2 regions of the Parageobacillus galactosidasius genome follow, and region 2 is predicted to be linked to the other one. Evidence: riboswitches for the same ligand, from Rfam matches in the RefSeq annotation. Region 2 holds a riboswitch; the other holds the start of a gene.
The links. A riboswitch is a leader RNA that binds a small molecule or an ion and turns the genes downstream of it on or off. The one in region 2 is predicted to bind S-adenosylmethionine.
Positions count from the first base shown of each region.

Region 1: another riboswitch for S-adenosylmethionine. It lies ahead of B9L23_RS02445 (phosphoadenylyl-sulfate reductase); the one in region 2 lies ahead of B9L23_RS09290 (Na+/H+ antiporter NhaC family protein).

Region 1 covers NZ_NDYL01000001.1:463,587-467,013, reverse strand. The annotation lists gene B9L23_RS02450 (PAS domain-containing sensor histidine kinase) at 1-1,739, shown strand, start outside; SAM riboswitch class I at 1,892-2,002, shown strand; gene B9L23_RS02445 (phosphoadenylyl-sulfate reductase) at 2,129-2,836, shown strand; gene sat (sulfate adenylyltransferase) at 2,980-3,427, shown strand, end outside.
Region 2 covers NZ_NDYL01000001.1:1,757,054-1,760,480, forward strand. The annotation lists gene B9L23_RS09280 (ABC transporter permease subunit) at 1-156, shown strand, start outside; gene B9L23_RS09285 (TetR/AcrR family transcriptional regulator) at 156-833, shown strand; SAM riboswitch class I at 1,022-1,127, shown strand; gene B9L23_RS09290 (Na+/H+ antiporter NhaC family protein) at 1,237-2,562, shown strand; partial or broken gene B9L23_RS21530 (transposase) at 2,938-3,427, shown strand, end outside.

The DNA.
Region 1 (3,427 bases), 1.3 Mb from region 2:
CTGGCGGTATTCATTACGTGTTATTTATCATTCTATTATTCTTCATTACCGTAATCGTTTCTTACATATTATTGAAAATACTATTCGCCCACACATTTCCTATTTACATGCTCTCTGCAGCAGCAATCATATGCATCATCAGCCTTGTGGTTTGGTCAATACATTTTCCCCATATGGCGGATTCTTTCACTCGATTTTTGTTCAGCTCCATCGTTGCTGTGCTCAGCGCCTTTTGTTTGGCAGCGTCCGCATTTATCATTAGCCGCTTATTAAAAGAAAATAAACAATGTCATAAATGTCTTTTTTTCGAATACCCTGATGTGATTCTTCTGCTAGACATAAATGGGCTACTTATATCCGGCAACCCTGAAGTAAGAAAAATGCTTGGATACAAACCAAGCGAATATATTGGCAAACATTTTACTCAGTTTATCGCCCCAGACCAAATTGAAAAAGCAAAAAAAAAATTTGAACGAACATTAAAAGGAGAAAGTTGTGAATATGATTTACAAGTAAAGCATAAAAATGAAAAAATTATTGACATGCATTTTAAAACCATTCCAATAATTCATGGAAATCGCTTGAAAGGAATTTATGTGATTGGCCAAAATATGACGGAACTCAATCGCTACCGAAAAGAGCTGGAAAACTTATATCATAAACATACACTCATATTAAATTCTATTGCTGAAGGAGTTTGTGGGATTGATAAATATGGAAATATCGTTTTCTGGAATCCAGCTGCAGAACGAATGACGGGATATAAAGCGGAAGAAGCCATTGGAAAAGCATCGCATGATATCATTCACCATACGAAAAAAGATGGAACTCCTTACTCTATTGATGAATGCCCAATTGATCTCGCCATTCAAGATGGGAAAACATATCATATTAGTGAAGATATTTTTTGGAAAAAAGATGGTACCCATTTCCCCGTTTCCTATACGGTAACGCCTGTTTTGGAAAATGGAGCCGTCGTTGATGCGGTATTGACATTCACCGATATTACCGAACTGAAAAAAACAGAAGAATTCATTCGAACATCGGAAAAGCTCTCAGTTGCCGGCCAGCTAGCGGCTGGGATCGCCCATGAAATTCGCAATCCGCTTACAGCCATAAAAGGATTTATACAACTATTGCAATTCGAACTTGACGAGAAAAAACCTTACCTTCACATTATTGAATCAGAAATTCAGCGCATTGAACTTATTTTAGGCGAACTATTAGTGTTGGCAAAACCACAAGCAACCAAATTTACAAAAAGTGATATTGGCGTTTTGCTTCAACATGTCACCACTTTATTAGAAACACAAGGTATTTTGCATAACATCCAAATTATTACAAAAATTGATCCATCTCTTCCTCTCATTGAATGTGACGAAAACGGATTAAAGCAAGTATTTATTAATTTCTTAAAAAATGCAATGGAAGCGATGAAAAGCGGTGGACATATTTTTATTGAGGCACAAAAAAAGGATGAATATTCCGTTCTTATCCGCTTTATCGACGAAGGCTGCGGAATTCCAAAAGAACAGCTAGAAAAAATAGGAAAACCGTTCTTTACAACAAAAGAAAAAGGTACTGGCCTCGGAATAATGATCAGTAAAAAAATTATCGAAGACCACGGTGGAACGATGTCGATTATGAGTGAAGAGAATAAAGGAACAACCGTCGAAGTAACATTGCCGATCCGCGTTTCTGCATCCTCTGTTTTGCATAATTCCCTATTATCCGGTTGACATGCATGGAAAAGGTCGGACAACAAACCGCCCTTTTCTTTCCTGATTTCTTTATTCCTCTACTGTGTTATATCAGCAAAAAATTAATTCCTATCGAAAAACTAGGATTGACTTTTGTGTGAATTATGTTAAAATTTTAATCAATTACATCAAACTTATCGAGAGTGAGGGAGGGAACTGGCCCGATGAACTCCGGCAACCTGCTTCATGAAAAAGTAAGGTGCTAATTCCAGCAAAATGGGTGCCATTTTGGAAGATAAGGTGAAATATGCGGCCTCTTCGCTCTTTCCAAAATGGAAGAGCGTTTTTTATAAGCGTTCGTTCTCTTTCTATTCCTATATAACCGACTAATCCACTTTATTTTCTTTGATTTTTAAGGAGGGAGAAAGATGCTCACTTATCAAACATGGGAAACCGAAGAAAAACCTTCATTCCCTCACGATAATGAAACAAAAGGGGCGCTTGATGTCCTCACTTGGGCATTCCGCCAATATAAGGACGATATTGTGTACGCCTGTAGCTTCGGCGTTGAAGGAATCGTGTTAATCGATTTGATTTCGCAAGTAAAGCCAGATGCGGAAATCGTATTTCTCGATACCGGGCTCCATTTTCGCGAAACGTACAAAACAATCGAAAAAGTAAAAGAAAAATATCCTTCTCTCCGCATCGTCATGAAAAAACCAAGTTTATCGCTAGAAGAACAAGCGCAACAGTTGGGAGATGAATTATGGAAACACAACCCAAATAAATGTTGTGAACTGCGAAAAGTCATTCCGCTTCGCGAAGCATTAACAGGAATAACCGCTTGGATTTCTGGACTGCGCCGCGAACAATCGCCAACACGAAGCCATGTAGAATATATAAATAAAGATGACAAATTTAAATCCATAAAAATATGCCCTCTTATTCATTGGACATGGAAAGATGTATGGAATTATGTATACAAACGTCGTCTTCCGTACAATGTCCTTCACGATCGCGGCTATCCAAGCATTGGCTGTGAACCTTGTACGTCCCCCGCACTCGATCCAAATGATTTACGTTCCGGCAGATGGGTCGGCCACGGAAAAACAGAATGCGGCCTTCACATCTCATAAGGTTTGGCTTGTCACCTTTGGCATTATTAGCTTGAAAAAACAATAGCCGAAGAAAAACGATCATTATACAAAAACAGCGGTGACGTTTCGCAATAAATCATAGTTTTCCTATATGAAATATTGATTCTAGGAGGTTATGAACAATGAGTTTAAGCATTCCACACGGAGGCACATTAATCGATCGATGGAATCCTAGCTATCCATTGGATACACTGACAAAAGAAATTGAGCTGACAAATGCCGAGTTAAGTGATTTAGAATTGATCGGAACAGGCGCTTACAGCCCGCTTACCGGATTTTTAACAAAAGAGGATTATGACTCTGTCGTTGAAACGATGCGCTTAACCAACGGTACAGTATGGAGCATTCCAATTACCCTTGCTGTAACCGAAGAAAAGGCAAAAGAGCTTTCTGCCGGCGAAACGGCCAAACTCGTTTACAACGGAGAAGTCTATGGAGTCATTGATATTCAAGAAATCTATCAACCTGATAAAACAAAAGAAGCACTTCTCGTTTACAAAACAGAGGAACTCAAACATCCAGGCGTACGGAAACTATTTGAAAAGCCAAATGTATATGTAGGCGGCCCGA
Region 2 (3,427 bases):
CTAAAATATATAAGCCCGTTTAAATATGTGGACGCTGCCTCCATTATTAATGATAACGAGATTGAGCCTTTGTATATCTTTATTATGGCTGCGGTTATTTTGATTAGTATCTTCGCTTCATATATGGTATATAAAAAGAAAGATATTGCAGTCTAATGAAATTAGAGGTGTTAAAATTGTATTCAGCATTTGAAAAGCAGCCTAAAGAGAAAAAAGACTTGATCATCAAAGTGGCCATCGAGGAATTTGTGAAGAATGGTTATGAAAAGACCTCTACAGATGTTATTACGAGACGGGCGGGAATTTCCAAGGGAATCCTTTTTCATTATTTTAAGAGCAAGAAAAACTTATACCTTTATTTAGTGAATTATGTGAAGGACTTTCTGACGGAACTAGCAATGGAAGAAATGAAAAAAATCCAATCTGATGATTTCTTTGAAAGGATCAAAGAAATCGTCCTGTTGAAACAAAAACTAACGGTTCAGTATCTCCAAGAAACTCAGTTTATTACGGATGCCTTTACTAATCCTCCAGTGGCAGTAAAGAAGGAAATGGAAGAAATTATTAAGAAACATTACGAAGCTTATCAGGAAGATTTTTTGCTGAAGCATGTCTATATTAAAGATCTGATCCAAACGGAAAAACTTAGAGAGGATATTTCCGTGGATACCGCGATCCGCATGACCATGTTGATTGCCGAACAGCTGTCTAATAAGTATATGGCTATATACAAAAATAAGCAAATGGATGTCATGAGTGGTGTGGAGTCTTTGATAAGGGAACTGAATGAATATCTTAAGATTATTAAATATGGAATCTATAAACCAGAATAGAGTTTTTGATTTCTTTTCCCGTGGCGTTTTGCTACGGGATTTTTGCATATTATTAATGTTACACAAGTATAATTTTAAGATTTATTTAAAATTATTTAAAAATAAGACATTATCAAAGTGTATTGCACAATAGATGAATATGTTGTAATCTTTTATTTGTTTTATATAACGAAATACAACTGCTCATCTTCTTATCTAGAGAGGCGGAGGGACTGGCCCGAAGAAGTCTCGGCAGCGGACTCGTTTTCGAGTGCTGTGCCAAATCCAGCAAGCATTGTGCTTGAAAGATAAGAAGGGTTTCTTATATAGATACGTATAAGGCCTCTTCTTATGTTCAGATAAGAAGAGGCCTTTTCTCTAAGTGGAAAGCTCCTTCAAAAAAACATAAAATGAGGTGGAAAGAGTGGAGTTAAGAAAAGGCAATCTATTTGCGTTATTTCCGTTTGTGGTCTTTTTAGTGTTGTTCATTGGTGCAGGCGTGGTTACAGGCGATTTTTATAAATTTCCAGTCATTGTAGCAATTTTGATTGCGGCAAGTATTTCGTTGATGATGAATCGGAAAGAGTCTTTAACGAAGAAAGTGGAAGTGTTCACAAAAGGGGCTGGAAATGCCGATGTCATGTTAATGGTCATCATTTTCTTATTAGCAGGGGCATTTTCGGAAGTAACTAAAAAAATGGGAGCTGTTGAATCAACGGTTAATTTAGCTCTTTCCGTTGTTCCGCAAAATTTATTAATAGCCGGTTTATTTGTCATTGGATGTTTTATCTCCATTTCGATGGGAACGTCCATGGGAACGATTGTAGCGTTAGCGCCGATTGGAGTCGGAATTAGTGAACAAACCGATATTTCTTTGGCATTATCTATGGCAGCTGTCATTGGCGGTGCTATGTTTGGAGATAACCTATCTTTTATCTCTGATACAACGATTGCGGCAGTTCGTACACAAAATACAAGAATGAAAGAAAAGTTTAAGGTGAACTTTTTCATTGTTTTACCAGCGGCAATCATCACTATCGTTCTTTTCTGGGCCATTACTGCTGGAGAGCAAGCGGAAATTACGAATCAATCTTTTAATTGGATGAAAATTTTACCTTACCTTGGTGTATTAATAACAGCATTAATGGGCGTTAATGTACTAGTCGTGTTAGCAGGCGGTATTTTATTAGCAGGAATCATCGGCCTTCTTGATGGAAGCTACAGTGCAATGGGCCTCATTCAAGCCATCGGCGACGGGGTCGCCGGAATGCAGGAATTGTCATTGCTTGCGATCTTAATTTCCGGTATGGTGGAAGTCATTAAACATAACGGTGGAATCGATTATTTACTTCAATTAGTAACAAGAAATGTAAAGTCAAAAAAAGGAGCACAATTCGGCATCGCGGGATTAGTGAGCTTAACAAATCTTTCAACAGCAAACAATACGATCTCCATTTTAATTGCTGGTCCACTTGCAAAAAACATTGCTGATCAATATGACATTGATCCGCGTAAATCTGCCAGCATATTGGATATTTTCTCATGCTGTTTCCAGGGGCTCATCCCATATGGTGCGCAAATGCTTGTGGCAGCAGGTGTTGCTTCCATTTCACCATTAAGTATTTTGCAGTATTCGTTCTACCCATTCTTAATTGGAGTTTGTGGCATGATCGCGATTGTGTTTGACTTTCCAAAATTAAAAACACAAAAAGAAGTAAAGGCAGACTTACAAGCGAATAAAGCGGTATAAAGGAAAGGGGCTGACTCAAAACATCCCTTGGAGTGATGTTGAGTCAGCTTTCATTTTCACCAAATAGAGCGATTCTATTTTTTATGATCGAAAAAAGAGTATATTAGTGAATAATTTTGCAAAGTTGAAATCTTTCTTTAATAAGCTGGTTGACTTGTTCAACATTAAACATTCTTTAATAAGCTGGTTGACTTGTTCAACATTAAACATTTCTAATATAATTTATGAATATTTCACAAAAATAAATTAAGAGAAGAGAGTAATAAAAAATAGGTTCATCACCAAATTTTGTGATTTAGTGATAAAAAAGAGAAAGCATTAACGAAATCCTGGCAATAATGTCAGCGACGAAACAAACATAAGGAGGCTTCGCAAGTGCTTTCTATATCACTAGGATTGCCAGAATTCAAATTGTTAAACAAGAACTTCTTTCCTATGGTTATGCGATTCATGTGGAGAAAACAGAGACACAAGAACGTTGTCCACATTGTGGGTTTCTTACTTCCACTGTCCATGACAGACGGACACGAAAAGTACGGGATTTAGCGATTTTCCGTCAACCGGTGTACTTGTTCGTAGAGGTGAAGCGTTATCGATGCTGGAATTGTTTCCAAGTGTTTTCTGCCTCTTTCGAATCGATTCCACCAAACCAACATTACACCAATCATGTTGCGAGTACTTGTATGAACTTTGTGAAGGCTGAAAGCATCGTATCCCATATACGACATTGGAACGCATTTATTACTCCATCGCATCGAAAAAAGCAAAAGAGCGCCAAGCAGCGATGGAGGCCTCTTCTCCAGAAGGGATGGTGCTTAGCTTAGATGAAACCGCGGTAAAAAAGGACATCAGTATGAAACCGTAT